DNA from 4 places in the Pseudaeromonas pectinilytica genome. Region 1 is predicted to be linked to each of the others. Evidence: predicted binding sites of a transcription regulator. Region 1 holds the regulator's gene; each other region holds the start of a gene.
The links. Region 1 encodes sigma-54, which starts transcription at its own class of promoters, with help from an activator protein. Its sites were predicted from a motif close to TGGCACNGTTTTNGCTT; they were not measured.

Region 1 (8,130 bases):
CCAACCCTCATTCACCGCCAAGGCATTGAGAACCCAGCATTACGATGCCAAAGGGCACCTTAAGGAAGAGTTGGCCGCCGACTACGCCGAACACTACGCTCAGTTAGAGATGAGCGAACTGGAACATCCGCGCATCACGACCCGGGATGCTGATGGCAAACCGTTATGGGAGCTCAGTGGCGAGAAGGGTGTACTCAACAACAGTGATAGCGCTATTTTGCGCAATCAGGTGGTCCTGAAGAACCTGGGGCCGCAGCCCATCGCCGAGCGACTGACCACCGACTACATGGAGCTGGATCTGACCAACCAGCAAATGCGCACCAATCTGAAAGTCGTGATCGAAGGACCTGGCTTCCACAATGAGGGCGTTGGCCTCTTGGGGAAACTGGACCAAAACAGCTATGAACTATTGGACAACAGTCATGCGATTTACTTTAACCAAGCCCGCTAAGGTGCTCTGCTGTCTGCTGCTGGCCTCCAGCGCCGGGATAGCCAAACAAACCGATTATCAGCAAAAGATCTTTGTCGACTCGCAACGCCAACTGGCCGAACTGGGCAGCAACAAAGTGTCGTTTCTCGATGATGTGGTGATCACTCAAGGCACCATCAAAATCACCGCCAGCAAAGTCGAAGTCATCCGCAATGGCCAAAAAGGTGCAGAAGAGATGATCGCCTATGGCTCACCCGCGACCTTTTCCCAGGTGCTGGATAATGGTAAACCGGTACAAGCCAGTGCCAATCGCCTTCACTATAAGCTCAAAGAGAAGCTGGTCGTGCTCAGCGACAAGGCTAAATTGCAGCAGCAAGACAATGAAGTGAGCGGCGATGTCATCCGCTATGACATCCAGAAACAGCAGATGGCCGCTGAAAGTACCGCCAAGGGCTCACGAGTCAAGACTGTTTTCTTGCCGGAACAGTTGCAAGAGCAGACCAGTCAGAAGGATGGTCAATAAGATGTCGTTGTTAAAAGCCAGCGCTCTGAAGAAGAGTTATAAAAGCCGCACCGTGGTCAGTGACGTCAGCCTGCAAGTTGAAACCGGCCAGGTCGTCGGTTTGCTCGGGCCAAATGGCGCCGGGAAAACCACCTCGTTCTACATGATCGTCGGTCTGGTTCCCCAAGATGGCGGTAGCGTAACGGTCGATGACATCGACATCACCTCTCTGCCGATGCACGAGCGCGCCAGAAATGGCATTGGTTACCTGCCGCAAGAGGCCTCGATCTTCCGTCGCCTCACGGTCGAACAAAATTTAATGGGCGTATTGGAAGTCCGTGGTGATCTCACCCGGGAGGAAAGAACGGACAAGATGGAGTCTCTTCTCGAGGAGTTTCACATCAGTCATATCCGCCATAGCCTTGGCATGAGCCTCTCCGGAGGTGAACGGCGGCGGGTGGAAATCGCCAGAGCTCTGGCCGCAGACCCCAGATTTATCCTGTTAGATGAACCATTTGCCGGTGTAGACCCCATCTCGGTCATCGACATCAAACGCATCATCGAACATTTACGCGATCGTGGGCTTGGGGTATTAATTACCGATCATAACGTACGAGAAACCTTGGATGTCTGCGAGAAAGCCTATATCGTCAGTCATGGCAAGCTTATTGCCGAGGGCGCTCCAAGCGAAATTCTCAACAACGAACAGGTGAAAAAAGTTTATCTGGGAGAAGGATTCACCCTATAGGTAACACTCTCTGCAGGACCCGGTTTGTCGATTTAAGGAAAGAGCGATACTAATGAAACCGACTTTACAGTTGCGCCTTGGTCAGTCATTGGCCATGACGCCACAGCTTCAGCAAGCGATCCGCTTGCTACAACTCTCCACACTGGAGCTCCAACAGGAGATCCAGCAGGCACTCGATGCCAATCCCCTGCTGGAGCAGGAGGAGAGTGATAATCTGGAGCCCATGTCGGAGCAAGAACGGGACGACGCGCAAGCAGCAGACGAGGCCAGGGACGAGCAGGATGGTAGCCAGCTCAACACCAGCGACGCACTCAATCAGGAAAACATGCCGGATGAGTTGCCGATGGATACCACCTGGGATGAGCTTTATACCGCAGGAACCCATCAGGCCAGTGGCTTACCCAGCGGCGACGATGAGCCTGTCTATCAGGGTGAGACCACAGAAACACTGCAAGATTACCTGCTTTGGCAGATGCAACTGACACCATTTAGCGAGTTGGATCAGGCGATTGCGCTTTCGATCATCGACGCAATTGATGATTCAGGCTATTTGACGGCCACCCTGGAGGACATCCTTGAAGCAGTGCAGTCTGACGAGCGTGAAGTCGAGCTGGATGAGGTTGAAGCCGTACTCAAGAGAGTTCAGCACTTTGACCCCGTTGGTGTCGCCTCTCGCTCCGTCCAGGAGTGTTTGCTGATCCAACTGGGGCAATATCCACAGACCACACCTTGGCTTCAAGAAGCGAAAACTATCCTGCAAGAGCACATGGACTTGCTGGCCAGTCGGGACTATCGCAATCTGGCCCGCAAGATGCAGCTCAAGGAAGGAGAACTCAAGGAGGCGCTGGATCTGATCCAGCATCTGGAACCGAGGCCTGGCAACAGTATTATCCAAAGCGACTCCCAATATGTGATTCCGGATGTCGCGGTCAGCAAGAAGCAGGGCAAGTGGGTGGTAGAATTAAACCCAGATGCCATGCCGAAAATTCGCATCAACGAAACCTATGCCTCCATGGCCCGCAGCGCTCGAAACAGCAGTGACAGTCAGTTTATCCGCTCACACTTGCAAGAGGCCAAATGGTTTATCAAGAGCCTGGAGAGCCGGAATGAAACCCTGCTGAAAGTAGCGAATTGTATCGTGTTGCAGCAGCAAGACTTTTTCGAATATGGTGAAGAGGCTATGAAGCCCATGGTTCTCAATGATGTCGCCGAAGCGGTAGAAATGCATGAGTCGACCATTTCGCGTGTGACCACACAAAAATTCATGCATACGCCTCGTGGAATCTTCGAACTTAAATACTTTTTCTCAAGTCACGTCAATACTGATAATGGAGGGGAGTGTTCTTCCACCGCAATCCGGGCTTTGATCAAGAAGCTGGTCGCGGCTGAAAATACAGCAAAACCCTTAAGCGATAGCAAGATCGCGGATTTGCTTACTGAACAAGGTATTATGGTAGCCAGACGGACCATCGCTAAGTATCGAGAGTCTTTGTCAATACCGCCATCCAGTCAGCGCAAACGCCTGTTGTAGGCCAAACAAAAGGAAGACGTTATGCAAATTAACCTGTCAGGTCATCACATCGAAATTACCGACCCGCTGCGTGACTTCGTAAATAGCAAATTTGCCAAGCTGGAGCGTCACTTCGAACAAATCAATAATGTTCAAGTCATTCTCACGGTTGAAAAACTCAACCAGATCGCCGAAGCCAAACTCAACGTCAATGGTGGCGAGATTTTTGCCAATTCCCAGCAGGCCGATATGTATGCGGCAATCGACACGCTGATTGATAAGCTGGATCGCCAGATCATCAAGCACAAAGAAAAATTGAATAGTAAGTAACTATGTTAATTCAGGACTTTCTTAGCAGGGACTGCACCAAAAGTGCAGTCCCTTGTTCCAGTAAAAAACGCGCCATTGAACTCATCAGTGAACTGGCCGCCCAGCGGTTAGGATTGGATGAGCAAGAGCTATTTGAACGCCTGTTGGCCCGTGAAAAGATGGGCAGTACCGGCATTGGCGGGGCCATCGCCATTCCTCATGGCCGGATCCCGGACGGTCATCCACTGACAGCGGTATTTCTAACACTGGATCAAGGCATTGCCTTCGATGCGATCGATAACCAGCCTGTCGACATCCTGTTTGCCCTGCTGGTACCCGAAAGTGAATGTAAAACCCATCTCAAGACGCTCTCTCTCATCGCCAGCAAGTTGAATGACAAGGCTTTTTGTCGTTTACTGCGCCAGGCCGAGAGTGACGAAGCGCTCTATCAACTGATGATTGCCCCCTGAGGCGCCCATGAAATTGATCGTGGTCAGTGGCCGCTCTGGCTCAGGAAAAACCATAGCCCTGCGTGTCCTGGAAGACCTAGGCTACTATTGTGTCGATAATCTTCCGGTTACCTTACTGCCCCAATTGGTGCTGGAAGCACGGGATCGTTATGACCAACTCGCCGTCAGTATTGATGTGCGCAACATGCCGGACGAAAGCGGCGATATTGACAACTTGCTGGGCCAAATCCGTCAGGCCAGCGATATCGAATTTTCCAGTATTTTTACCGATGCTGACAATGCCACGCTGATCCGTCGCTATGGCGAAAGTCGGCGTTTACATCCACTGTCGCGCAAGCACCTCTCGCTGGATCAAGCCATCCAACAAGAGACCCATCTCTTGGCTCCCTTGTCATCAACGGCTGATCTGCGCATTGATACCAGCATGCTGAGCATTCACGATCTCAGCGAGCAGATCTGCGAACGCGTCTTGGGGCGCAAAGAGAAAGAACTGGTTTTGGTCTTTGAGTCGTTCGGCTTCAAACATGGCACCCCCAAAGATGCAGATTTCGTGTTCGATGCCCGCTTTCTCCCTAATCCACACTGGGTTCCTGAGCTCAGGGTTCTGACCGGGCTGGATGCGCCAGTCCGTGAGTACCTGCAAGCACAGCCGGATGTCATGCTTTACAGCCAGCAGATCGAAACCCTGCTGAGTAACTGGCTTCCCCATCTGGAGCGGAACAACCGTAGCTATGTCACGGTTGCCATCGGGTGTACAGGAGGACAGCACAGATCCGTGTTCATCACCGAACTGTTAGCCGCCAGTTTCCGGGCCAGAAACAAGACCGTCCAGGTCCGCCATCGTACGCTGGAGAAATCCCATGCCTCGCATTGAGAAACGACTGCCCATCATCAACAAGTTGGGGTTACACGCCCGTGCCGCCATCAAACTGGTGCAACTCACCGCCAGCTATCAGGCAACTATCATGGTCAGCAATGAAGAAAAAGAGGCCAGCGCAGATAGCGTCATGGGGTTATTGATGCTTGAGGCCGCTCAAGGATCCAGTATTCATGTCACCTGCGAAGGTCCGGATGCCGAGGAGGTCATGGATGCCGTCGAACAACTGGTCGCGGCACGATTCGAAGAAGCAGAATAAGATTCGAAGCAGCAAACATGAAAAAACGCCGGTTTCATAACCGGCGTTTTTTGTGCTCGTAACCGTTGACTGGTTAATTACACCTGCATCTGCCACTGCTCAAAAAACAAGGTTGCTTCACGCTGCGCCTCGATTAATTGTGCAGCGTTCAGCAATCGCGCCATATTGTCCCGTAACTGTTGCGCCTCACTCAGACGGCAACCGCCGGCAACCGCCAACGAGCTCCAGACATAGGCCTGCTGATTATCCTGCGGCACGCCGACACCTTGCTGATACAAACAAGCCAAGTTGTATTGCGCCAGGGCATGCCCTTGTTCTGCAGCCCGAGAAAACAGCGCTGCCGCTTGGTGGAAATTCTGTGGCGCTCCTCGGCCCTCCTGGAACATGACCCCGAGTTGGTACTGCGCCTTAGCATGTCCCTGATCGACCGCCAGACGATACCAGCTTGCCGCCTGCTGATAATCCAACTCCACCACCCGCCCGGTTTCGAACAGCATGGCCAGATTGTATTGCGCATCGGCATGCCCCGACTCTGCGGCCTGACGGAACAGCTGCAACGCACGACCACTATCGACCTCGCACCCGAGCCCTTGCAGACACAACTCCGCCAATTCGGAGCAGCCCTGCGGATCACCCTGCGCAGCGGATTTGTTGAACCAGGCAACGGCCTCCGCATCATCCTGCTGGACCCCCAATCCCTGCCGATACATCTTACCCAAGCGATTCTGCGCTTCGGCCACCCCTTCAGCCGCAACCCGGCGATAGAATGAAAGCGCCTGCAGATGATCCTGCAACACCCCTTGCCCCAGTTCGTAAAGTCGCCCTAACGCCAGATAAGCTTGCTGATTTCCCTGCTCAGCCGATTTCCGGAACCACTGAACAGCCTGACGATAGTCTTGTTGCACGCCACGACCCATCCGGTAAAAACCGCCCAAGATGAATTGGCCTTCAGCGGACCCTTGCTCGGCGGCTTTCTGATACCAGTTGGCGGCCTCGCGGAAACTGCGCGTCACGCCACGTCCCCGTTCATACATCCGACCTAGCGCCAACTGAGCTCGTGGTTCATTCTGATCAGCCGCCTTGCGATATAACTCCGCCGCTTTCAGCTCATCTTGGGCAATACCCGCGCCGGTTTCATATAGCTGCCCCAGCATAAATTGCGCTCGGGCATCACCGGCCTCAACAATTTTATTCAGCCACAAAGCCGCCTTGGAAGAGTCCAGATGGACGCCATCCCCTTGCAGATACATGCTGGCTAAGTTGAATTGGGATTCGGCGTGACCCGCTTCAGCCGCACGCTGGTAATACTCGGCCGCCTTGATCCGGTCCTGGCAGACACCTCGTCCATGTTCATAGGCAAACCCGAGTTTGAACTGGGATTTGAGGTGGCCTTGAGCCGCCGCCTGGATATAACAGGTGACCGCTTGCTGCTCATCCAGCTTGACACCCCGCCCACGCTCATACTGCAATCCCAGCGCATACAGGGCGGCGGGATCGCCTTGTTCTGCCGCTTTGCGATACCAATGGAAGGCTAATTCTTCATCCTGTTCAACACTGGCTCCCGCTTCATAGCGGCAAGCCAGACGTAATTGGGCCCCGGAATGCCCTTGCTCTGCGGCTTTACGCACCCAGTACAATGACTGGCTTGCATTCGCCTCAACACCACGGCCCTGCTCATACAGCATGGAAAGTGCGTACTGGGCATCGACATGATCCTGATCCGCAGCTCGTTTATACCAGATAAACGCCTCTTTCCAGGCTTGCGGTGAGGGGGCGCTGCTGCGGCCGGTTTGCGTCCATGAGACGCTCCGTGACATACGGCTACTATCCCGATCAGTGTCATCATCACTCTCATGATCCACCAAATTCAGCTCCAGCAAGCGCCCCAACTGATATTGGGCATCCGCCAAGCCAGCATCAGCTGATTTACGGAACCAGAGCAAAGCCTGTTGCAGATCCGCTGAAATCCCCATGCCATGCAGGCACATACAGGCCAGACGGTACTGCGCCTCAACCAATCCCTGCTCAGCCGCTTTGAGATATAAATCTGTGGCCTGTTGATGGAATTGGGGGACACCCAGTCCATGCTCATACATCTTGGCCAATGCCAACTGCGCATTAGCATTCCCCTGATCGGCGCTGCGTCTGAGCCAATACAGGGCTTGTGGATAATCGGGCTCCCGCCCTTCGACCCAAAGTTGCCCTAAACGATATTGCGCCTCTGAGCTCTCTTTTTCTGCCGCACTCTGATAATAGCTACGCGCCTTGTCCAGATCCTGTTCGACCCCCTCGCCCAACTGGTACATCTGTCCCAGCAGACACAGGGCATCCGCATGATCCTGTTCGGCAGCGCGTTGCAGCCAGTGCATCGCTTGCGCCACATCATAGAAAGGAGAATCAGGGTTACGACTGACAACAGCCATCTGGTATTGCGCTTCTATCGAACCCGCCTCGGCGGCGCGGCGATACCAGACCAGACCTTGCAATTCATCGTGCGAGACGCCCTTGCCCTGCATGAACAGCTGCGCCAAATTCAGCTGAGCCAGCAAGTGTCCCTGCTCAGCCGCACGGTTGAGCCAGAAGGCGCCCTGGGTTGGATCTTCCGCCACACCACGACCATAGGCGTGAGTCATACCATAACTGTATTGGGACTCGGCATCGCCCTGCTCCGCAGCCTGCCGCAGTTGGGACAATCCCGACTGAGATGAGTGGGTTGCGGTGTTCATGCGCCAGGTGACTTCATTGGTGACTGGCGTTGCCCGTACCGGAGTCACCGGTGTGGCTTCATGCTCAATATCTGTGGCAACAGAACCGCTGACATTCCAGCTAACCCGCTTTTTTTTCGGCTCTGGGCTTTCAACTATGCGCTCAACTTTCTTGATACCGGAACTTTGCGCCGACACTTGACGATTACTCGCGGTAGCGGCGCTCATCTGCCACGCCACGCGAGCCGGCACCGTATTCAGGCGATCCAGACTGCGTTGTGCCGGTAAGGAACCTTGCGCGGCCGCGCGACGGAACCACT
Region 2 (8,130 bases), on a different contig from region 1:
CCAATGAAACGTTATGGTTTCGAGATGTTTATCCTTTTCAATTGCTTACCGATAAAATTTTTATTGAGCTGGGAAAGGCCGGTCGCCCGTTGAAGATTTGGTCGGCCGCGAGTTCTTCAGGGCAAGAGCCTTATTCCATCGCCATGACGGCGCTGGAACACCAGTTCAAGAGGCCAGGAACCTTACCTGGCGGGGTGCAGATTGTCGGTACCGATATTTCGGCCTCGATGTTGAATCAATGTAAAGAGGGGATTTACGATAGTCTGGCGCTGGCGCGGGGCTTGTCGCCAGAGCGAAAGCGTCAATTTTTCGAGCCTTATGGCGACAACAAGATGCGGGTCAGCGAACGCGTCAAAAAATTGGTGAGTTTCCGGCCCTTCAACTTGCTCGACAATTACAGTCTGCTGGGTAAGTTCGATATTATTTTTTGTCGCAACGTGCTGATCTACTTCGCTCCAGAAGTGAAGTCCAAGATCCTCAACCAGTTTGCTTCTAGTCTCAACCCTGGCGGTTACCTGATGCTGGGGGCTTCGGAATCCTTGACCGGCCTTACCGATCGGTTTGAGATGATCCGCTGCAACCCCGGTATTGTCTACAAAGTCAAATAACCTTCCTCTTGTCATGGCACACCTTTTGCAAAGTTATTTGCAGGAGGTGCGCCATGGCCATTTCATTTGATAAAGCGTTTGGGATTCATCAGTACACCATCGGAGCTCGATCCGCTCGAGCAGAGGTGCTGGCAGCCAATATTGCCAACGCTGATACTCCCGGATACAAAGCTCGAGACCTCGACTTCTCCGCAGCACTGGAGCAGGCGCAATCTCGTACCCAAAGTGGTTTCGCTCTCGCGACATCGGATGCTCACCATATTCAGGGAAGCAGCAGCTCATCCCTAGCTGGAAGCGTCAAGTATCGTGTTCCAAATCAACCAGATACGGGAGATGGGAATACGGTGGATGTGCAACAGGAGCGTACCTCCTTTATGGAAAATGGGCTCGAATACCAGGCGTCTCTGGAGTTTCTTAATAGCCGTATATCTGGTTTGCTCAAGGCGATTAAAGGAGATCAGACATGAGTCTGTTCCGTATCTTTGATATAGCGGGTTCCGCAATGAGTGCACAATCGGTGCGTTTGAATACGACTGCCAGTAATTTGGCAAATGCCGAAAGTGTCAGCTCCAGTGCGGAAACAACTTACCGCGCCAGGCGGCCAGTTTTTGCCTCTGCGTTGGCCGATGTGATGCAGGGCGAAAAAGAAGGCTCTGTTGGAGTTGAGGTCAAGGGGGTATTGGAAAGCCAAGCCCCCCTGTTGCGTGAGTTTAATCCGACGCATCCGATGGCTGACAAGGATGGATTTATTTACCGCCCGAATGTCAATCCGGTAGAAGAGATGGCCGACATGATGAGTGCCACTCGCTCCTACCAGACCAATGTTCAGGTTGCTGATTCTGCCAAGCAGATGTTGCTGCAGACACTACGCATGGGCAAGGGTTGAGGAGGTAGAGCGTGAGTACAGTCAATAACACCACCAACAGCTCGCTGGATGCGTTGCGCTGGCAGACCGAAGCTAAGACCGACACGGCGGTGACGACCAACAAGAAGACGCTGGAGCAATCCGACTTCTTCAAGTTGCTGAGTAATCAGTTGGCTTTTCAGGATCCCTCCAAACCGGTCGACAATAACCAGATGGTTAGCCAAATGACATCGTTCAGTACCCTGCAGGGGATCACCGATATGACCAGTCAGCTGAAGAGCCTGAACTCGGTCATGACGTCGAATCAGGCGCTGCAGGCATCGACTTTGGTCGGCAAGAAAGTGCTGATGCCCAGTAATGAGGGTTATGTCAACGGCAGTGACGGGATCGATGGCAAGTTAAGTCTGACCAACGGTGCAACCGACATCTCGATCCGTGTCGAGAACAGTAGCGGTGAGCTGGTTAAGACCTTCACCTTGGCCGAATCACAAGGCAAGACCCTGACCGGTAATGTCGATTATTCCTGGGACGGCACCAACGAAAGCGGCGAGAAAGTGCCGGCCGGCAAATATACGGTGAAAGCCAGCGGATTGGTGAACGGTAAAACTGAAGAGTTAACCTTGGCCAACTATGCCCATATTCAAAGTGTCAGCCTGGGCTCCAGCAGCTCCAGTGATGTAGTGTTGAATCTGCGTGGCATGGGTGGATTGAAATTGAGCGATGCGATTGAGGTCGCTTCGTAACGTCGTAGTAGAAGGAGCAGAATTATGTCATTCAATATTGCCCTCAGTGGTATTAACGCGGCGCAGAAGGATCTCGACGTTACGGCGAACAACATTGCCAACGTCAATACCATCGGCTTCAAGGAGTCCCGTGCCGAATTCGCCGATGTCTATGCCTCATCGCTGTTCACTGCCACTCGGACAAAAACTGGGGACGGGGTAACGACCGGCGCTGTGGCACAGCAATTCCACCAGGGAGCCCTGCAGTTCACCAATAACCCGTTTGATTTGGCCATCTCTGGTCCGGGGTATTTTGTGACTTCGGCAGAGAGTGGCTCACTGGATTTCTCTTACACCCGGGCCGGGGCGTTCAAGCTGAACAAGAGCAACTTCCTGGTGGACTCCTCCGGTAACTATCTGCGCGGTTTTCCGGTGAACAGCGATGGTACCTCGACCTCCGTCAGTCTGGGGACCTCGACGCCGATCCAGATCCCGGAAACCGCCGGGACACCGGTATCCACCAAGAATATTGATATCGCCCTCAACCTGAGTAGTAAGGATACCGCGAAGGATTTAGCCTTGTTCGATCCGACCGATCCCAAGACCTATAGCTCATCCACCTCGGTGACCACCTATGATTCCCTGGGTGAGCCACATACCGTGGCGATGTATTTCGTCAAACCCAAGGATGCGGCCTATACCGGCAATAACAACTGGACCATGTTCACTACCGTGGATAACAAACCGGTCAATATGTGGGATACAACAGCAGGTGCGGCTGTTTCTGGTACATATCAAGTCGACGCCGACAAGGATGGAGCTCCAGATGGCGCTCCAATCGATGCTAAAGTTACCTACAACGGCAATCCCTGGACCGGTGCTGTGATCACCTTTGATGACCTTGGGGTGATGAAGAGTACGACCCCGGCCGATCTTAATACCCAGGCACTGGGGGTGGATGATCCCTCGAGCGCGCTGGCAGGGGATGGCGCCAATGTGCTGGGCTTGGGGGCCGACGGCACCCAGCGGTTCAAGTTGAACTTTGATACCGCCAAGACCACACAGTTTGGCTCTAAATTTGAAGTAACCAGTCTGGAGCAGGATGGTCTGACGGTTGGCCGTCTGACTGGCGTCGATGTCGGTTCGGATGGCTTGGTCAAGGCGACCTACTCCAATGGTACCTCACAGCCTCTGGCGCGAGTGGCCATGGCACGGTTCTCCAACGAGCAGGGGCTACGTCAATCCGGGAATACCTCCTGGAAGGAGAGTCAGGATTCCGGCGTGGCGCTGGCGGGTGAGGCCAATACCGGAACCTTTGGTGCCATCAAGTCGGCGGCACTGGAGCAATCCAACGTCAACCTGACGGCGGAGCTGGTGGATCTCATCACGGCCCAGCGTAATTTCCAGGCCAACTCGCGGGCTCTGGAGGTCAACAATACCTTGCAACAGAGTATCTTGCAGATCCGTTAACGTTAACCGATTGTTTTTTGAGGCGGCAACTCTTGCCGCCTCATTCATTTCTGCGTTTTTACCTCATTTCTTTAGTCCTTGGCATTCTACTTGCTAGTTAAGGTTAACCACCAAAACCGGGAGTGCCTTATGGACCGTCTGCTTTACATCGCCATGTCGGGTGCCAAAGAAAACATGAACAGCTTGGCTGTGCGCGGCAATAACTTGGCCAATGCGGCAACTGTTGGTTTCAAGGCCGATCTGGAGCAGGCTCGCGCCATGCAGGCGTATGGCGAAGGACTTCCTTCCCGCGTCTTCTCGATGACGGAAAGCCCGGGGCAACGCATGGATCAGGGCGGCCTGATGACAACAGGACGTGATCTTGACGTCGCCATTCAGGGCGACGGTTGGTTGACGGTTCAGGATGGTGATGGCAAGGAGGCATATACCCGAATGGGTAACTTGCGCGTTTCACCATTAGGCACCCTGCAGACCAGCAGCGGATTGAATGTTCTCGATGATGCTGGGCAGCCGATCATTTTGCCATTGCCGATGGAAAAAATTGAAATCAACCAGGACGGCACCGTCATCGGACGCCCTGAGGGCGCGACTGCGGATACGGTCGAGGAATACCAGCGCATCAAGCTGGTCAACCCGGATATCAAGTCCATCAGCAAGGGACAGGATGGCCTGTTTCATCGTAATGATGGCAAGAGTGAAGCCGCGACCGATCAGGTCCGTCTGGTCAGCGGCGCACTGGAAGCCAGTAATGTGAATGTGGTTGATGAAATGACCAACCTTATCCGTTTGCAACGTCAGTTCGAGACCCAGGTCAAGATGATGCAGACCGCCGAAAAAAATGATGAAGCGCAGAACCAGCTGCTGCGAATGAGCTGAGTACGCTAGGAGGATTCTATGATTCCCGCTCTGTGGATTAGTAAAACCGGTCTTGATGCCCAGCAAACCAATATTTCGGTGGCATCCAACAACCTGGCAAACGCCTCGACGGTCGGTTTCAAAAAAGGTCGAGCGATCTTTGAGGATTTGCTCTACCAAAATATCAATCAGCCGGGTGGTCGCTCATCGGCGGACACCACACTTCCCTCTGGCCTGATGCTCGGCGCCGGGGCCAAGGTGGTTGCGACCCAAAAGAACTTTACCCAGGGTAGCGTGCAGACCACCGATAACTCACTGGATGTGATGGTGCAGGGGCGTGGCTTCTTCGAAATCCAGATGCCGGACGGCAGTACCGCGTATACCCGCAACGGCCAATTTGCCCTTAACTCCGAAGGGACGATTGTGACCCCAGGTATGGGCTATCCGGTACAACCGGAAATCCAGGTGCCACAAGATGCCGAGAGCATCACCATCGGGGGGGATGGGCAGGTGTCAGTCAAGATCAAGGGCCAGGCTGAATCCCAGGTGATTGGTCAGTTTACCCTGACTGACTTTGTCAATCCGGGTGGCTTGCAACCGATCGGTGAGAACCTGTACGCCGAGACCCAATCCAGTGGTGCAGCACTGCAAGGTGTTGCTGGAGCCGATGGTCTGGGGGTGATCAAGCAGGGGATGCTGGAAGCGTCCAACGTCAACGTGACGGAAGAGTTGGTGAATCTGATCCAGGCGCAACGAGTGTATGAGATGAACTCGAAGGTTCTGACCACTGTCGATCAGATGATGTCGTTCTTAACGCAACGGACTTAAGAGGTGCATGATGACTCGCCGTCCCTATTTATTCCTGATGACTCTGCTGCTGGCCGGTTGCACGTCGCTGCCGAATGCTCCGAAGCCGGATGACCCCTCATTTGCACCGACGATCCCCGAGGATGACATGGTCAACATAGATCCCAGTGGATCCATTTTTAATCAGGGGCAGGTCAACAGCATCTATTCCGATATCAAGGCGCATCGGGTCGGGGACTTGATCACGGTCCAACTGTCGGAATCCACCACCGCCAAGAAAAATGCGAACTCCCAGCAGGGTAAAAATTCAGATCTGGGGCTCGATGCGCTGAAGATGGGGGGGGACACAGTCACGCTCAATGGCTATGACACCAGTGTCAGCATGGGGGCCACCAACAGCTTCAAGGGACAGTCCAAGGCCGATCAGAGCAATAGTCTGCAGGGCAACATTTCGGTCAGCGTGATCCGCGTACTGCCCAACGGTAACCTGATGGTTCGTGGCGAGAAGTGGTTGATGCTGAACAACGGTAACGAATATATCCGTATTACCGGACTGGTGCGCTCCGAGGATGTGAATGCCGACAATACCGTGTTGTCGCAACGCATTGCCAATGCTCGTATTCAATATGGTGGCACCGGGGATTTTGCTAACAGCCAGGAACGTGGCTGGTTGGCACAGTTCTTCAATGGTCCCTTCAGTCCCTTCTAGGAGATGGTCATGAAGAAATTTTCGACTCTATTACTCGCCGCAAGCGTCATATTCCTGACGCTGCCAACCGAGGCGGCACGGATCAAGGATCTGGCCAAAGTCCAGGGCGTCCGCAGCAACCAGTTGATCGGCTACGGTCTGGTGGTGGGCTTGCCGGGGACCGGCGAGAAGAACAACGCCTTCTCCGAGCAGACCTTTCGCACCATGCTGAATAACTTCGGCATCAAGGTACCGGATAACCTCAAGCCGAAGATCAAGGATGTGGCGCCGGTGGCTGTCCATGCCGACTTGCCAGCCTTCTCCAAACCAGGCCAGACCATTGATGTCACTGTCTCGGCGATTGGTGAAGCCAAGAGTCTGCGGGGTGGTACCCTGCTGCAAACCTTCCTCAAAGGCGTTGATGGCCGCGTTTACGCGTTGGCGCAGGGCTCTTTAGTGGTTGGTGGTTTGGGGGCCGAAGGGGCTGACGGCTCCAAGGTGGTCATCAATACGCCCACGGTGGGACGCATTCCTAATGGTGCCAGCGTGGAGCGGGAAGTACCGAGCTCATTCAATAATGGCGATACCATCACCTTTAATCTGAACCGCTCGGATTTCACCACCGCCAAACGGATGACCGATGTCATCAATGGCTTGGTCGGCGCGGATACGGCTCAGGCCCTGGATGCGACCTCGGTTCAGGTCTATGCCCCTCGGGATCCCTCCCAGCGGGTGTCGTACTTGGCGACCTTGGAAAATTTGGAAGTCGATCCGGCTGATGAGTCCGCGAAGGTCATCGTCAACTCGCGTACCGGCACTATCGTCATCGGCAGTCAGGTCAAACTCAAACCAGCGGCGATCACCCATGGCGGTCTGACGGTCACCATCTCTGAAAATCCCCAGGTCTCGCAACCGAACGCTTTCTCCAATGGCGAGACGGCTGTGGTACCCAACTCCAGCATCAATGTGCAACAGGCTGATAGTCGCATGTTCAAGCTGGATACCGGCAATAGCCTGGATGATCTGGTGCAGGCAGTGAATCAGGTGGGTGTTGCCCCCGGTGATTTGATGGCCATTCTGGAGGCGCTGCAGCAAGCTGGCGCGATCCAGGGTGAGCTGGTCATTCTCTAGGCTAGGTTTCAGGAGGCGGTTATGGACAAGTTGAAGACGGATATAGGGCTAGTACAGGATATCCGCGGACTGGATCAACTACGCCAACTGAGTAACAAGGATGAAGCCAGCCAGCAACAGGCTCTGGAAGCTGCGGCCCGGCAGTTTGAGTCCATCTTCAACCAGATGTGGGTTGGTAGTATGCGTCAGGCGAATGAATCCTTAGCACCTGATAGTCCGCTCAATAGCCGCTATAGCCAGTTTTATCAGGGCATGTTGGATGAACAAATGACTTCAGGTATGGCGAGCCCGGGCGGCAATAGCAGTCTGTCCAAACTGATCGTCAAACAGTTTACTCAGCCGGTTACTACTCAGGATGCCTCGCAACCCCGTCAGCTGAAAATGCCGGAGGAGCGGGTGCCTGTGATGCGTCGCTTCGCGCGCTGGGAAGATCCGCGCAATGGGCAAACGACAGAATCTGGCGCGGATATTGCTAGTCTTAAGAATGCCCAGGGTGCGGCGTCAGAAAAGGATCACGACCTCGTTTCTTCCGGGGTCGCAGCCGCCGAACGCTTTGTCGCTCGCTTGGCCAAGATGGAAAGCAATTTCCAGCGGCCGTCGGCGACAGGATCCGGCAACGGGGCCTTCTCTTCACCGGAAGAGTTTGTCCGGCAGTTGTTGCCAGCGGCACGTCAGGTGGCCAAACAGATTGGTTTGTCACCGGTCGCCTTGTTGGCTCAGGCGGCTCTGGAAACCGGGTGGGGCAAGCGCATGATCCCCTCCGCGGATGGCTCGCCGAGTCGCAACTTGTTCGGCGTCAAGGCCGGTAGTCAGTGGCGGGGCGCCAGTACTCAGGTCAACAGCCTGGAGTACGAGAATGGTCAGGCCGTGATGCGCAAATCCGCGTTTCGCCGCTACGACAGCTTTGTCCAGAGCATGCAGGATTATGTGGATCTGATTGGTACGCACGAACGATATGGCAAGGCGCGGGAAGTGGCGAATGAT
Region 3 (8,130 bases), on a different contig from region 1:
CCACTGATACGACCCTGATTCAGGGCCACCGCCAACCAGCCCTGGCCCTTGAGGGGCAAGCGGATCCAGTGTCCCTGCACCGCCAACCCTTGCCATAGCTGCTCGGCTGAACAATCGGCATCCGCCAGCAAACGGCACTCACCACCATCCACCGGGCGACGACTCCACCAGCCGGGATCGCGTCCCAGTCCCTGCAGATTGGGCTCATGCTGACCGATCCAGACCCCATGCCATTGGGCGATGAATGGCTGCACCTGCACCCGGGTCTGCTTGAACTGCGGTTGTCCGGAGACAGGATCCACCACCGGGGCCACCAGACGATTCACTCCACCTCGGGCGGTAAAGCTGTCGCTCCAGTGCATCGGCATAAAGGCTTCGTTATCCGCCAAGCCGTCATCTCGCTCCAACCGGGCCAGCACCTGATCCCGTTTCGAGCCCAACCAGACCAGTTGCCCCAGCTCCAATCCCGAGGCCAGCAAGGTGTGGTGATTGACCGACACCTTGGGATAGGGTTCATTTTCCATCAAGCGCACCAGATGTCCGGTGCGGGTCATGGTGTGCCATTGATCGCGAATCCGGCCGGTATTGAGCAACCAGCCCGCTCGCTCGCTATCCACCGGATCGGCATCCAAAACCGGTAACAGCGGCGCCGCCGCAATCAAGCGCGCCTTGCCATTCGGCGTCGAGAACCGACCCTCGGCAAACAGGCGCTCGGTACCCAGCACGCGGCGGGCGCCGGCAATGTGCGCTTCATCCTGGGCAACCAGCGGCCAGCGAGTCGGTTGCCAACTATCGAGCTGGGCATCATCCAGTTGGGCGATGGCCCCCAGATCCAGCTGCCGCGCGCCCTGGTTCTCATGAGCCGTGAGGGCGGCAAATTCGCGCAAGATATCGTTGAGACCGTGATAGTTGAAGCCCTCGGCAAAGCCCATGCGCTTGCCCACTTCGGCCAGCGCCCACCAGTCCGGTCTCGCCTCACCGGGCGCTTGGGTAAAGGGACGCTGCCGACTGATGCAGCGTTCGGAGTTGGTCACGGTTCCGCCCCGCTCTCCCCAACCGGCTGCCGGTAATAGCAGATGAGCAAACTGGGCGGTATCGGTCCGGGCCGTCATCTCGGAGACAATCAGAAACTCGCAGTTGGCCAATGCTTCACGCACCCGGGCCGAATCCGGTAACGAGATCGCCGGATTGGTGGCTATAACCCACAGCGCGCGGATCTTCTTCTGCCGTACCGCCTCGAACAAATCCACAGCTTTCAACCCAGGTTGCCGGGCTATGGTCGGCGATTGCCAGAAATCCTGCACTCGTTGACAGTCGGTGTCGTTAAACCCCATGTGGGCGGTGAGTTGGGTGGCCAACCCGCCGACCTCGCGCCCGCCCATGGCATTGGGCTGTCCGGTCATCGAAAAGGGGGAGGCACCTGGCTTGCCGACCCGTCCGGTCAACAGATGGGCATTGATGATGCTATTGGCCTTATCGGTGCCCTGGTTGGATTGGTTCACCCCCTGACAAAACAGAGTGACTGTCTTCGGCTCTGCCGCAAACCAGCGGAAGAACGCCCGCAGATCCACCTCGCTGAGGCCACAACGCCGAGCGATGGCGCTCTCGTCATACTCGGGATCGTCCAGCAAGGCGGCCAGTTCGGGGAAACCATCGACATGAGCGTCCACATAAGCGCGGTCCACGGCACCGCTTTGTAACAGGTAACGGCACAAGCCATGGAACAACCAGACATCGGTGCCTGGTTGCAGCGGCAGATGCAAGTCCGCCTGCTCGGCGGTCATGGTCTTGCGCGGATCGATCACCACCAACTTCATCTGCGGATTGCGGGCCCGGGCCTGCTGAATGCGGCGAAACACCACCGGATGGGTCCAGGCGGTATTGGCACCCACCAGCACCAGCAGGTTGCATAGCTCCAGATCGGCATAGCAAGCAGGCACCACATCCTCACCGAAGGCCCGGACATGGGCCATTACCGCCGAGGACATACACAAGCGGGAGTTGGTATCGATATTGGCGGCGCCTATGTACCCCTTCATCAATTTGTTGGCCACATAGTAATCTTCGGTCATGAGCTGACCCGAGACATAGAAACCGATGGCCTCGGGACCGGACTCGGCGATGATCTGGGAAAAGCGGCTGGCGATCTCGTCCAGTGCCCCATCCCAACCCACATGCTTGCCATTCAGACGCGGGTAGAGCAGCCGGTGCGGATACGCCATGGTATCCAGCAAGGTAGAGCCCTTGATGCACAGTGCCCCCAGATTGGCTGGATGGCTAGCATCCCCTTCGAGCTGATCACCGGAGATCCGGATCCCGCAGCCGACGCCGCAATAGGCGCAGGTCGTCTGGACGGATCCATCGGCAGTGGGCAGGACAGCGCTCGGGTTTGACATACGGCAAAGACTCCCTTCGAACCCGGAATTCGGGTATACACCCGACACTCGGGCAAAAAAAAAGCGCCGCCCTCCTTGCGGAGGGACAGGACGCCAGTGTCCAAACGTGCATTTTCAAACTAACTTCTGGATAAAAGCAAAAGCCGTGCCGGACACTCAGGACCCCAAGGATCCAGAAATTATTGGCTAAAACCTCGAATACAGGCCCGACACAGCACCAACCGCGAGCCACTCTGGTGCCTTGCGTCGGGAGAATGCCCAGCCATGGTGCAATTCCGGTCGCGATGAGGATTCACCTCTCGGTGATCGCAGGGAGTGATATGGCGGCAGGGATAGGCGGCGATGATAGGAGGTGACGCTTCGTCGCCTTCGTCACAGCACCGGCACGAAGAGCGGAAAGAAATGAGGAATCGGTTGGCAGACAGGCGTTTGCCGTGCAGGCTAGTCGCTCACGGGTCTGAAGGCCTCCCCTCCCGCTCGGGAGCCACATTGAACCAGGAGCCTATTTTGTCCATGGCTAGTTTGTCTATAGATAGCGCCGCCATCGAGGAGACCTTGCGGGGCCTCGAATGTCGTACCAACTTCAAGATCCGCACTCTGACTGAGTACATGCTGTCTCACAGCAAGCACGCCTTTTATCTGCTGGCCGATAGCCGTCATAGCCGTCTGGTGCTGATGCCAGCCTTGCAGCCCTTCGTCGCTGACTTCGCCGCGATTCCCGGCGTTCACGCCCAGGCCGATTATTGTCACCATGCCGAGATGACCCGCTTCCCGAAGCGCCTGCACACCGGCCGCACCGAGACCCACTATGGCCTGGCCTTCGAATTCGACAACACCAAGGCGCTGGAGCTGTTTATTCTGCAGTTGGACGGCATTATTCGTCGCAGCTAGCTCCTCATTCCGAGAGCGACAAAAATAGCACGGGCCGGTTAATACCGGCCCGTATACCTCGTGGACTCCCCACGCTGGGCTATCGCACCCGATTGGCCTACAGCGCCGCCTCGGGTAATGGCTGCCGGAAACGAGCCGTCCGCACCGCCAACCACACCAGACCCAGCGCCGCCCAACTTAGACCCAGATAGAGTGAACTCAATTCCAGGTTCAACCACAGCACCAGGATCGTCAGCGCGCCACACAGTGGCAGCAGCAGATAACGCAGGGTATTACGCCAGCCCTGACGGCGTCCCTCACGAATATAGAACTGGGCAATCACCGACAGATTGACGAAGGTAAATGCCACCAGAGCGCCAAAGTTGACCAGCGCCAATGCGATGTCCAGATCGAAGGAGACCGCCGACAACGCCACGGCACCGACCAACGCCACATTAATAGCCGGGGTCTGCCAACGTGGATGGACATAACCGAAGAACCGCTCCGGCAACACCCGATCCCGCCCCATCACATAGAGCAGGCGCGAGACACCAGCGTGTGAGGCCATGCCGGAAGCCAGCACCGCCACCGTGGTCAGCACCAGCACAATCGATTGAAACAACTGGCCACCGACATAGAGGGCAATCTCCGGCAATACGGCATCCGGTTGCTGGAAGCGGGAAATATCCGGGAAATAGAGCTGCAGAAAATAGGAGACGGTAATGAAGATAACGCCGCCGATCAGCGCGGTGAGAAAGATCGCCTTGGGCACCACGCGTCCGGCATCCGGCGTCTCTTCGGAGAGGTTACTGATGCCATCAAAGCCGAGAAAGGAAAAGCACAACACGGTAGCACCGGTAATCATCGGCACGACCGCGGCATCCAGGGAGTAGAACGGGCGCAGACTCGCCACAGTACCCATCCCCTCGCCCGCATAGACCCCATGGGCGATCAGAGCAATGAACACCAGGATCACCGCAATCTGCATGCCGACGATCAGGCTGTTGAGATTGGCCACCAGATTGATGCCGCGCAGATTAAAAAAGGTCATCAGGGTGACCAGTCCCAGAATAAACACCCAGGGCTCAACACCCGGAAATAGCGCCGTCAGGTAGATCTTCGCCAGTAACATGTTGATCATCGGCATGAACAGATAATCCAGCAACGACGACCAGCCAACCATGAAGCCGACATAAGGGGTAAACGCCTTCTGGGCATAGGTATAAGCCGAACCTGCGGATGGAAACCGTCGCACCAGAGCGCCATAACTCAGTGCCGTAAACAGCATGCCCACCAGCGCCATCAGGTAGGAGGTGGCTACATGGCCATCGGTCAGCTCGGTGACGATGCCGAATGTATCGAATACCGCCATCGGCGTCAGATAGGCCAGACCCATCATCACCACTTGCCACAAACTGAGCGTTTTGCGCAATCCCGGTTGTTGTGCTTTGGAGAGCGTCATGATCGGACTCCTGCACGGCCAACCCGCACATTGGAGCAACGAGAACACGGCGCGGAAACGCAGGCCGTTGCGGGGCGGCAAATCTCGACGGGGAATGGCAATGGATGCTTCATCTGTTTCCTCTATTCAATCTTGATCGACATGGGTTCGTTGCAGGCCTTCCGGCGCACGAACGCGGCTATCATTTCCAGTCCTCAGGACTGGCCTCGGTTACTAAACGGGATAGAAAAAAATGACCGGCTTTACACAGAGCCGGTCATTTCAGGGGCGCTATTTTGCCCTATATACAGCGCGTAACTCAATATCTTGTCGCCAGAGATCCCAGCGCTGCGACGGCAGCGACTGACTGCTGCGGTTACCAACCGCGGAACTGTATGCCAGAGGCAACATCGCCAGATGGGAAACCCGCGTCAGGTCAGCCACAGATCTGCAGATGTGATTGTTTTTTGTACTAAAAGTAAACAAAACCCAAGCCGCTTCACTCTCCTGATGCTTTATTTGATAAAGCAGTCACCCCGCACGCGCCGGAGGATTACACTCAATGAAAAGCGCTCATCTGGATACACCTGATCTCGCAGGCTCCGATGAGTCAGATCCATTCGTTCACGGAGCATTGGCCATGGATGCCGTCGAACCGGTTGCCAGCAGCACACCATCTACGGAGTCAGGAACATCCGCAGCCGTCTCGTCCTCGGACGGAACCAACCAGACACCACAGACCGCGACTCCACAGGACACAGCGACTGGATCCCCCGAAACACCTCAGCCAGCCCCGATCCGTTCCAGCTCCCGCCTGATGCGGTTCTTGCGCCGGATCCCCGGCTTCTTATTGGTGTTGGCGATTGCCATCGTTCTGGCCGCCCTGCTGTTTGAGATGCAGACTTCCTGGCTGCAGGCCCACTTACTCTCTGGATATAGTCAAACTCTCAGCTGGCGGTTAGCGCCCGGCCCCAGCCAGGCCATCCACTTTCCGGCGGCAGGCCCCTATGATCAGCGCCTCGGATATGCGCGGCTCGGTAGCTTTTTGCCCCGTCTTGAAGCTCGAGGGTATGGCATTTTGAGTCAGGCCGAGTTTTCACCGGCCCTGATGCACTATAGCCAGCAGGGGCTATTTATCCCCTACGCCGAAAAGAGTCAGGCCGGTTTGACCCTATTTGACTGCCGTAACGAGCCGTTTCACGTCAGCCGCTATCCACGCCATCAATATCTGGAATTTGCCACCATACCGCCACTGGTATTGCAGTCCCTGCTCTATATCGAGAATCGGGATCTACTCAGTGATGAGTATCCGCTGACCAATCCAGCGGTTGATTGGCCCCGCTTTGCCAACGCCGCACTCTCCCAATTAGGCAAACAGGTTGGCATTCAGGATCACGGCTCCGGTGGCAGCACGCTGGCCACCCAGATGGAAAAATTTCGCCACTCCCCGGAAGGCCGCACCAGCTCGAGCAAAGAAAAACTGCGCCAGATGGCCTCGGCCAGTGTTCGTGCCTATCAGGGCGGTGTGCTGACCCTACCTGCGCGCCAACAGCTGGCGCTGGATTACCTCAACTCGGTGCCGCTGGCCGCCGCGCCCGGTTATGGCGAGGTGCACGGTCTGGGGGATGGCCTGCATGTCTGGTTTGCCGCCGACGTCGCCCGGGTGGATGACCTGCTCGGGCGCGCAGCCAACACGCCGGAAGATCTGCTGGCTCAAGGGTTGGCCCTGCGCCAGGTGGTCGCCCTGCTCATCGCTCACCGCCGCCCCTCGTTCTACCTGCTCAAAGGCCGCAGCGAGCTGGAAACCCTGACCGATAGCTATCTGCGCTTATTGGCCCAATCGGCTGCCATCTCGTTGCCACTGCGGGATGCCGCCCTGGCACAGCGACTGGTATTTCGCAACTTCAGCACCCAACCGGCCTTCGAGCGCATCGATGGCAACAAGGCCCGCTATGTCACTCGCGGACGACTGGGCAATATGCTGGGGCTGAACTTGTATGATCTGGACCATCTGGATCTCAGTGTGCACAGCCATCTGAATAACGATCTGCAGCAACAGGTCAGCCAATATCTACGCAGTCTGGCCGACCCCGAGGTTGCCGGTCGCGTTGGCTTGTATGGCGAACGGCTGCTCTCTCCAGAGAAAACTGCCGCCGTGCGTTACAGCTTCACGCTGTTCGAGCGCAGCCCACAAGGTTTTCTGGTGCGGGTGCAGACCGATAACACGGATCAACCCTTCGATATCAATGACGCCAGCAAGTTGGAGCTGGGCTCCACCGCCAAGTTACGGGTGCTGACCAGTTATCTGCAAATCATCGCCGAGCTGCATCAGCGTTTCGCCCTGATGTCACCGGAGCAGCTGCGCCAGCAACCGGTGGACGCCCAGGATAACCTCAGTCGCTGGGCCATCGATTATCTGTTGCGCAACCCGGATCGGCAGTTGACGTCTATGCTGCAAGCCGCGCTGGATCGCCGCTACTCGGCCAGTCCCTACGAGAGTTTCTTCACCGGCGGTGGCCTGCATACCTTCAGCAACTTCCGTAAAGAGGATAATGGCCGCTTGCCGACCCTGCGTCAGGCTTTACAGGAGTCCATCAACCTACCCTTTATCCGTTTGCTGCGCGATGTGGTGCGTTACAGCCTGTATCAAGATCCGACTCGCCGCCTGTTACTACAAGACGACAAGGATCCCCGCCGCCAGGAGTATCTGCGCCGCTTTGCCGATCGAGAAGGAAAGACCTATCTCGGACGCTTCTGGCGCAAATATCAGGGCAAAAACCAGGAGGAACAACTCAAGACCCTGCTCGATGGCATGCATCTGACCCAGAGCAAACTGGCAGCGGTTCATCGCTATCTGCGACCACAAGCCACGCCCGCCGAACTAGCCAGCTTTATTCGCGAGCATCTGCCCAGCGAGCCACTCACTGACAAGCGGCTGGATTATCTCTACCGCACCTATGGTCCTGGCGCCTTCTCCTTGCCTGATCAGGGTTATGTGGCTCGGGTACACCCTCTGGAGCTGTGGCTGCTGGATTATCTCGGCCACCATCCACAAGCCACCTTTGCCGATGCAGTGGCCGCAAGCCAGGAGCAACGATTGGAGGTTTACGGCTGGCTATTCAAATCCCGGCACAGAACCGCACGGGATAGCCGCATTCGTACCATGCTGGAAATCGAGGCGTTCAGCGATATCCACCAGCGTTGGCAAAAACTCGGTTATCCCTTTGACCACCTGGTTCCGTCCCTGGCAACCGCCATTGGTAGCTCCGGAGATAGACCAGCAGCCCTGGCCGAACTCATGGGCATCATCCTCAACGATGGCGTCCGTCTGCCGGTGCAGCGCCTCTCCTCGTTGCACTTTGCCACCGGAACTCCTTTTGAAACCCTGCTGGCACCCAAGTCCAATCAGGCCACTCGAGTGTT
Region 4 (8,130 bases), on a different contig from region 1:
GGCGCTCGGTGCGCACTGGGGTTTGCAGATCTTGCTGGATTTTTTCACCCTGATCATCGAGCAAATCCCCGAGGTGCTGGGGTGAATTATCCGGCGGATATGGTGATGGCGTGGATTGCCTCCTATGCCTGGCCCTATGCCCGTCTTTCCGCCATGCTGATGACCATGTTAGTCCTCGGCTCTCAGACTGTTCCCATCATGATCCGCGCCAAACTGGCCCTGGTGATTACCGTGGCGATGGCTCCGTTGCTGCCGACTATGCCTGCGGTCGAGCTGTTCAGCATCACGGGGATGATGATCACCGCGCAACAGGTGTTGGTCGGGGTTGCCATCGGCCTGGCTTCGCAATTCTTGATCCAGACCTTCATCATGGCCGGGCAGATCATCGCCATGCAAACCAGCCTTGGCTTTGCCTCCATGGTGGATCCCATCAACGGTGGTTCGACACCGGTCGTCGGCCAGTTCTACCTGATGCTCGGAACCCTGATTTTCTTTGCCATCGATGGTCACCTGACCATGTTGCATTTGCTGCAGCTGAGTTTTACTACTTTGCCCGTGGCGGTCAGCGGGATCAGCATTGAAGGGTTTCAAATGCTGGCGGCATTTTTGGGCGTGATGTTCGAGATGTGTCTTTCGGTCTCTCTTGCCGCCATTGTCGCCATGCTGCTGATCAATTTTGCCTTTGGTGTCATGACGCGTGCCGCGCCACAGCTGAACATTTTCAGCATGGGTTTTGCGATCAGTATGATCTGCGGCTTGTTGGTGATCTGGGTGTCATTGGGGGGCTTCATGGAGCACTTTTTGCAGCATTGGCAGCAAGTGGAGTCACTGATTTGTGACGTGATCCAGACCCAGTGTTTGGGGGGATAGGCCATGGCCGAGTCGGATGGTCAGGAAAAAACAGAGGAACCCACAGGGCGAAAACTAGACCAGGCCAAGGAGAAAGGCCAGGTTCCCCGATCCAAAGAACTGGGGACGGCGGTTGTGTTGCTGGCCGGGGTCATCGGTTTATCCATGGTTGCCAAGTCACTCGGGCAAGCGCTACTCGATGTGTTTCACCGCAATTTTTCCTTCACCCGTGAACAGGTCTTCGATCCGTTTACCATGATCCCCGCCTTAGGCGCCGACATTGGCGACTTGATTGTGCCGCTGATCATGCTGTTTGCCATTGTGTTGCTGGCAGCGTTGGTGGGCAACTTGCTGTTGGGGGGGGTGAACGTCAGCAGCGAAGCCATGATGCCGAAGATGAGCAAACTCAGCCCTATGGCGGGTTTCAAACGCATGTTCGGTATGCAAAGTTGGGTCGAGCTCATCAAGTCTATTGCGAAAGTCTTGTTTATTGGTCTGCTCTCTTGGTCATTGATCATGGGGCAACTGCCGCACATTCTGGATTTAAGCCAGCGCCAATTTCCTTATGCCATCTATGACGCCCTGGAGCTTTGCCTATGGGTTGCCGTCGGGATTTGCTGTGCGTTGCTGCCTATTGTGGCGATTGATGTCCCCTTCCAGATGTGGAATCACAATAAACAACTGCGCATGAGTAAGCAGGAAATCAAGGATGAATATAAGGACTCGGAAGGGAAGCCGGAGGTCAAGGGGCGCTTGCGTCGTCTGCAGTATGAGATGGCCAATCGCCGGATGATGGCGGAGGTGCCTCAAGCCGATGTGGTGGTCACCAACCCGACTCACTACGCAGTGGCTCTCAAATATGAACGCGATAAACCGGGCGCGGCGCCCATTGTGTTGGCCAAGGGGGTGGATGAGGTGGCGATGAAGATCCGCGAGATTGCCCGGGAGTGTGGGGTGACTAGCGTGGCCTCACCGGCTTTGGCTCGAGCCATCTACCATACTACCAAGCTCAACAAGCAGATCCCAGATGGCCTATTCGTTGCGGTTGCCCAGGTACTGGCCTACGTCTATCAATTACAGGCCTACAAGCAGGGGCGAGCCGAGCCACCGCGTAAATTGGCCGATGAACTGCCGATCCCTGATGAGTTAAGGTATTGACATTTTTTTGACGTTAACCGGCTAGCATTATTTATCATAATAAAAATCAAATGGTTAATCGATGGCTTGTTTTTTGCTAGTCTAGGTTAACGCCATATTATTCGACAGACTGCCATGGAAATGAGAGCCACCTTCGCCTCGCTGGGTCAATATCGTCATCTGCTGAACCGTGGTATGGGTACTCCGTTGCTGGTATTGGCCAGCCTCGGCATGGTCGTGCTACCCATACCGACCTTCCTGCTGGATGTGTTGTTTACCTTCAACATTGCCCTGTCACTGGTGGTGTTGCTGGTCGCCGTCTATTCCCGTCGGCCGCTCGATTTTGCGGCTTTTCCGACGATCCTACTGGTGGCAACCTTGTTACGTCTGGCGTTGAACGTGGCATCGACTCGGGTGGTGCTGCTGGAGGGACATAATGGTTCTGCGGCTGCCGGTCATGTCATCGAAGCCTTTGGTAATGTAGTTATCGGTGGTAACTACGCGGTCGGTCTTATCGTGTTTATCATCTTGATGATCATCAACTTTGTGGTGGTTACCAAGGGTGCTGGCCGTATTTCCGAAGTGAGTGCGCGCTTTACGCTGGATGCGATGCCCGGCAAGCAGATGGCGATCGATGCTGACTTGAATGCGGGCCTGATCAATCAGGATGAAGCGAAAAAGCGGCGTCAAGAAGTGACCATGGAAGCCGACTTCTACGGCTCCATGGATGGTGCGTCCAAGTTCGTTAAGGGGGATGCCGTGGCCGGTATCCTCATCCTGTTTATCAACATCATCGGTGGCTTCATCATCGGTATGGCCCAGCATGGACTGGGCTTTGGCGACGCCGCTGCTATCTATACCTTGTTGACCATCGGTGATGGTCTGGTTGCGCAGATCCCGTCGTTACTGCTTTCTATCGCGGCGGCGATCATTGTGACCCGGCAGAACACGGACCAGGACATGGGACAGGTGGTGCTCAACCAGATGTTTGAAGAGCCCAAGGCGCTGATCATTGCCTCTGCGGTGCTGATCATCATGGGCCTGGTTCCCGGCATGCCGCATCTGGCCTTTTTATCCTTGGGCTCTATCTCCGCACTTGGTGCCTGGTTGATGGTGCGCAAGAGCAAAAAGCGCAAGACGGATGCCGAAACCAAGGCACTGGCTCCGATGGATGATGTCGCTGTACCTGAGCATAAGGATTTGAGCTGGGATGATGTGAGTCCGGTCGATGTGATTGGCCTGGAGGTCGGTTACCGTCTGATCCCCATGGTGGATCGGAGCCAGGGCGGCGAGTTACTGAATCGGATCAAGGGGGTACGCAAGAAGTTGTCCCAGGAGCTGGGTTTCCTGGTGCCACCCGTTCATATTCGCGACAATCTGGATCTACAGCCCAATCAGTATCGCATCACGTTGATGGGCGTCAACATGGGCGAGGCCGAGGTCTATCATGATAAAGAGATGGCGATAAACCCGGGCCAAGTCTTTGGTGCGGTTCAGGGATTGGAGACCCGGGATCCGGCCTTTGGCCTGGATGCGGTCTGGATCGCCCGCGAGCAATCCGATCAGGCCCAGAGTCTGGGCTATACAGTGGTGGATGCTTCGACGGTTATTGCCACCCATATGAGCCAGTTGCTGACCAGCCAGGCAGCCCAGCTGCTCGGCCATGAAGAGGTGCAGAATCTGCTGGATATGGTGGCTCGTGCGCAACCCAAGCTGGTTGAGGGCTTGATCCCGGGTGTGATGAGTCTGGGAACCTTGGTCAAGGTATTGCAAAACCTATTGACAGAAGGGGTGCCGGTGCGTGATATGCGTACCGTGCTGCAGACGCTCGTGGAGTACGCTCCGCGCAGTCAGGACCCCGATGTATTGACGGCCGCTTGTCGTATCGCCTTGCGACGTCTGATTGTGCAGGAGATCATCGGTGGCGAATCGGTTATTCCGGTGATCACCCTGGCTCCTGAGCTGGAACGTATTTTGCACCAATCCCTGCAGGCTGGTGGTGCGGAAGGTGCGGGCATCGAGCCTGGGCTGGCGGAGCGGATGCAGAAATCCCTGACTGAAGCCGCACAGCGTCAGGAGCTTGAGGGGCAGGCTGCCGTATTGCTGACTTCGGGCGTCTTACGCAACACATTAGCTCGTTTCGTGAAGAACTCCATTCCTGGATTACGAGTCCTCTCATACCAGGAAATTCCTGATGATAAACAGATCCGCATCGTCAGTGCAGTCGGGCAACAATAATAAGGAGCTGGAGGTCTAGGTGAAGATAAAGCGGTTTTTTGCCAAGGATATGCGCACGGCTCTGGCTGAGGTCAAAGAGGTCCTCGGTCCGGATGCGGTGATCATGTCCAATAAAAAGGTATCGGGTGGTATCGAGATCGTTGCCGCTATTGACTACCAGACGCAGGCCGCGACGACGGCTGCCGATCCTGTTCGCGATGTGCGGGATGATAGTGTCAACTTATCGTCGCGTGCGCGCCCTATCGAGCCGTTTGCCTCGCAAATTCCCGTTATTAGCCAAAAAACTGACGAACAAGAGAGTTTCCCGGATAGCCTTTCCGCTTTGTTGGCGCGTCAGCAGCAACTCCAATCCCGTCTGCCTTCTGGGTTCAATCGTGACTCTGGTGCGCCGAAAACCTTGGCCGAACAGGCGGCATTCACGGAGCCGACGGCTACTCCCCGACGCGGCGCATCGCGCGCGGCACCGGCTCAAAGCCGAGATAAAGACCTGGATGCCATGCGTACCGAAATAGCCTCCATCCGCAAACTACTTCAGCACCAACTGTCGGGACTGATGTGGCAGGAGGTTGAGCGTCGTGGACCGGTGCGGGCGCTGCTCATCAAGCAACTGTGCAAAGGCGGTTTTGAAGAGTCATTTGCCGAACAGCTCGCCGCGAGTGTTCCTGAAAGCGCATCCTTGCATGACGCTTGGCATCTGATGCACAAGGTACTGCTGGAGCATGTGAAAACCACAGACGATGATATTTTGCGCCACGGCGGCGCTATTGCTTTGCTCGGACCGACTGGGGTCGGCAAAACCACGACTATCGCCAAACTGGCGGCCCGCTTTGCCATGAAATATGGTCCGGACCAAGTTGCCCTAATCACTACGGATCACTATCGCATTGGTGCTCATGAACAATTACAGACTTATGGGCGCATCATGGGCTGTCTTGTTCGGCCGGTTTCCGATGTAGAGGAGTTATCGGCGGCCCTGTATCAGCTGCGTAATCGACGCTTGGTTCTGATCGACACGGCCGGGATGGGGCAGCGGGATGTTCGTCTAACCGAACAACTGGACACCTTGGTAAAAAATGCCAAGGTGCGGATCCGCAACTATCTGGTGTTGCCCGCAACCTCGCAACGTCGGGTGTTGCAAGAGGCCTATGAACATTTTCGCAGGGTACCGCTCAGTGGCTGTATTCTGACCAAGTTGGATGAAAGCCTGAATCTGGGCGATGTATTGGGTATGTGCATTCAGAACAATCTGCCCATCAGCTATGTTACCGATGGCCAACGGGTCCCCGAAGATATCAAGGTTGCCGATGCCGGCGAGCTGATTGCCGCGACATTGCAGCAGTTGGAGGCCGATGGTGTTCCGAGCCATTTCTGGGGCCAGGAGAGCGATCGCGCCGACCACATGGAGTTTTATGAATAACATGAATAATATCAATCTGGATCAAGCTCAGGGTCTGCGGAAGATGCGCCAGAATAATCGCGTCAAGGTCATCACTGTGACTGGTGGTAAAGGCGGCGTTGGCAAGTCGAGTGTGACTCTGAACGTGGCGGTTGCCATGGCGGCGCAGGGGAAACGTGTCATGTTGCTCGATGCGGACTTGGGGCTGGCCAATATCGACGTCATGCTGGGCTTACGCGTGCAGCGAAACTTATCTCATGTTCTTTCCGGCGAATGTACGCTGGACGACATCATTGTCGAAGGGCCTTATGGCCTGATGATTATTCCGGCGACATCTGGTACCCAGTCGATGGTTGAATTGAAACCAGCAGAACATGCAGGTCTCATTAGAGCCTTTAGTGACATGAAGACGCAAATCGATGTGTTATTGGTCGATACGGCTGCCGGTATCTCTGATATGGTGCTGAGCTTCTCCCGTGCCGCTCAGGATATCATGGTGGTGGTGTGTGATGAACCCACGTCTATCACTGATGCCTATGCGCTCATCAAGTTGTTGTCGCGGGAGTATGGTGTTTTCCGCTTCAAGGTTGTCGCTAACATGGTGCGTAGCTTGCGTGAGGGACAGGAGCTGTTCTCGAAATTAACGCGAGTGACGGATCGTTTTTTAGACGCGTCCCTGGAGCTTGTGGCTTGTATTCCCTACGATAACAATGTGCGGCAAGCCGTGAAGAAGCAGAAAGTTATTGTAGATGCATTCCCCAAATCGCCTGCATCGTTGGCGTTTCGGGCGCTGGCCAATAAGGCCGCAGGCTGGCCGACCCCTCACCAGCCTGGAGGACACCTGGAGTTCTTTATCGAAACCCTGCTGCACAAGCCGTCATTAGCTCAGGATACGATTAGTGAATAAAGCCCATGCTTATGCTCGTCATCAGGATCAAAACGCGTTGATTGAGCGGCATGCGCAGCTGGTCAAGCGGATTGGATTGCACCTGATGGCTCGTTTGCCAAGCAGCGTTCAGTTAGACGACCTTATTCAGGCTGGCATGATTGGCCTGCTGGAGGCTGCGCGTAACTATGATGGTGGCAAGGGTGCGAGTTTTGAAACCTATGCCGGTATTCGTATTCGCGGCTCCATGATTGATGAAATTCGGCGTGGTGATTGGGTGCCTCGCTCGGTCCATCGTAATACCCGGCGGATTTCCGATGCGATCGGCGTCGTTGAACAGCAGTGCGGTCGGGATGCCAAAGATGTCGAAATCGCCCAGACCATGGGCGTATCCCTCGACGAATATCACAGCATGTTGAATGAAGCGGCTTGTGGCCGTGTCGTCGGCATTGAGGATTTGGGGGTATCCGAGGATGCACTAACGGATGCCTCAGATTCAGAAGATGACAATAAAACCTTCACTGGTTTTGCTCGAGAACGCTTTCAGCAAGCATTGGCTGAAGGTATTACTCATCTTCCTGAAAGAGAAGCGCTAGTTTTGTCGCTTTACTACGACGAGGAGATGAATCTCAAGGAGATTGGTCAAATTCTCAACGTGAGTGAATCAAGAATCAGCCAGATCCACAGTCAGGCGATGCATAGATTGCGAGCCAGAATGAAAGATTGGTACTGACCGCACACATGCTTGTCTACACTCATAGGCAAGTGTGATGCATAATAAAAAACAATATCGCTATAAACAGAATGAGTTAGGGCTGTGTTGGGCGGCCACTTAGGAGGATATTTTGGATAAGAACATGAAAATCCTCATTGTTGATGATTTTTCAACAATGCGCCGGATAATCAAAAATTTGCTCCGTGATTTGGGATTTAACAACACCCATGAAGCGGATGATGGTAATACGGCACTGCCCATGTTGAAGAATGGCGACTTCGAGTTTGTGGTAACGGACTGGAATATGCCCGGCATGCAGGGTATCGATCTGTTGAAGGCGATCCGTGCCGACGATAAGTTGAGTCATTTGCCGGTTCTGATGGTAACTGCCGAAGCAAAACGTGAGCAGATTATTGAAGCGGCGCAGGCTGGTGTGAATGGCTACATTGTCAAACCATTTACTGCTGCCACCTTGAAAGAAAAACTGGATAAGATTTTCGAACGTATTGGTTAACGGGGTGTCTGTATGAAGTCGAAGGCGCCTCTGATTAGCCTGGAGCAAGCCAGGATGCTCGTGATGTATCTCGAGCAGGGTGAGCAGGCTGCGGCCGATGAGTTGTTGGCCGACATTTGTGCGCCAAATGCGAGTGATATGTTTGCCAAAATTGGCCAATTGACTCGCCAACTCCATACCTCACTGCATGATTTTCAACTCGATTCCCGCATCCCTGACTTGGCGATGCAAGAAATTCCTGATGCTCGGGAACGTCTCAATTATGTCATTACCATGACGGATAAGGCGGCGAACCGGACTATGGATGCTGTTGACGCCGGTTTGCCATTGGCCAGCCAGCTTAACGAGCGGATCCAGCAGGTGTTGCCAGCATGGAAATTACTCATGACGCGGCA

Region 2: flgF (flagellar basal-body rod protein FlgF) is a predicted target of sigma-54. The motif match lies at 3,745-3,761, and genes of this name have one in related genera.
Region 3: ACYVG7_RS15385 (nitrate reductase) is a predicted target of sigma-54. The motif match lies at 2,531-2,547, and genes of this name have one in related genera.
Region 4: flhA (flagellar biosynthesis protein FlhA) is a predicted target of sigma-54. The motif match lies at 2,070-2,086, and genes of this name have one in related genera.

Annotation. Positions count from the first base shown of each region.
Region 1 covers NZ_BAAGVN010000030.1:14,967-23,096, reverse strand. Annotated here, with positions in the region: gene lptC (LPS export ABC transporter periplasmic protein LptC) at 1-451, shown strand, start outside; gene lptA (lipopolysaccharide transport periplasmic protein LptA) at 423-953, shown strand; gene lptB (LPS export ABC transporter ATP-binding protein) at 955-1,680, shown strand; gene ACYVG7_RS03045 (RNA polymerase factor sigma-54) at 1,733-3,211, shown strand; gene hpf (ribosome hibernation promoting factor) at 3,233-3,520, shown strand; gene ptsN (PTS IIA-like nitrogen regulatory protein PtsN) at 3,523-3,969, shown strand; gene rapZ (RNase adapter RapZ) at 3,977-4,843, shown strand; gene ACYVG7_RS03025 (HPr family phosphocarrier protein) at 4,830-5,105, shown strand; gene ACYVG7_RS03020 (SEL1-like repeat protein) at 5,183-8,130, opposite strand, start outside.
Region 2 covers NZ_BAAGVN010000069.1:45,864-53,993, reverse strand. Annotated here, with positions in the region: gene ACYVG7_RS05110 (CheR family methyltransferase) at 1-608, shown strand, start outside; gene flgB (flagellar basal body rod protein FlgB) at 662-1,075, shown strand; gene flgC (flagellar basal body rod protein FlgC) at 1,072-1,494, shown strand; gene ACYVG7_RS05095 (flagellar hook assembly protein FlgD) at 1,506-2,216, shown strand; gene flgE (flagellar hook protein FlgE) at 2,241-3,665, shown strand; gene flgF (flagellar basal-body rod protein FlgF) at 3,795-4,541, shown strand; gene flgG (flagellar basal-body rod protein FlgG) at 4,560-5,348, shown strand; gene flgH (flagellar basal body L-ring protein FlgH) at 5,356-6,036, shown strand; gene ACYVG7_RS05070 (flagellar basal body P-ring protein FlgI) at 6,046-7,146, shown strand; gene flgJ (flagellar assembly peptidoglycan hydrolase FlgJ) at 7,168-8,130, shown strand, end outside.
Region 3 covers NZ_BAAGVN010000336.1:18,026-26,155, reverse strand. Annotated here, with positions in the region: gene ACYVG7_RS15385 (nitrate reductase) at 1-2,396, opposite strand, end outside; gene ACYVG7_RS15380 (hypothetical protein) at 2,910-3,287, shown strand; gene ACYVG7_RS15375 (APC family permease) at 3,385-4,728, opposite strand; gene ACYVG7_RS15370 (transglycosylase domain-containing protein) at 5,525-8,130, shown strand, end outside.
Region 4 covers NZ_BAAGVN010000069.1:9,695-17,824, reverse strand. Annotated here, with positions in the region: gene fliQ (flagellar biosynthesis protein FliQ) at 1-85, shown strand, start outside; gene fliR (flagellar biosynthetic protein FliR) at 82-870, shown strand; gene flhB (flagellar biosynthesis protein FlhB) at 874-2,007, shown strand; gene flhA (flagellar biosynthesis protein FlhA) at 2,122-4,224, shown strand; gene flhF (flagellar biosynthesis protein FlhF) at 4,244-5,641, shown strand; gene ACYVG7_RS04920 (MinD/ParA family ATP-binding protein) at 5,643-6,527, shown strand; gene ACYVG7_RS04915 (RNA polymerase sigma factor FliA) at 6,520-7,239, shown strand; gene cheY (chemotaxis response regulator CheY) at 7,364-7,735, shown strand; gene ACYVG7_RS04905 (protein phosphatase CheZ) at 7,748-8,130, shown strand, end outside.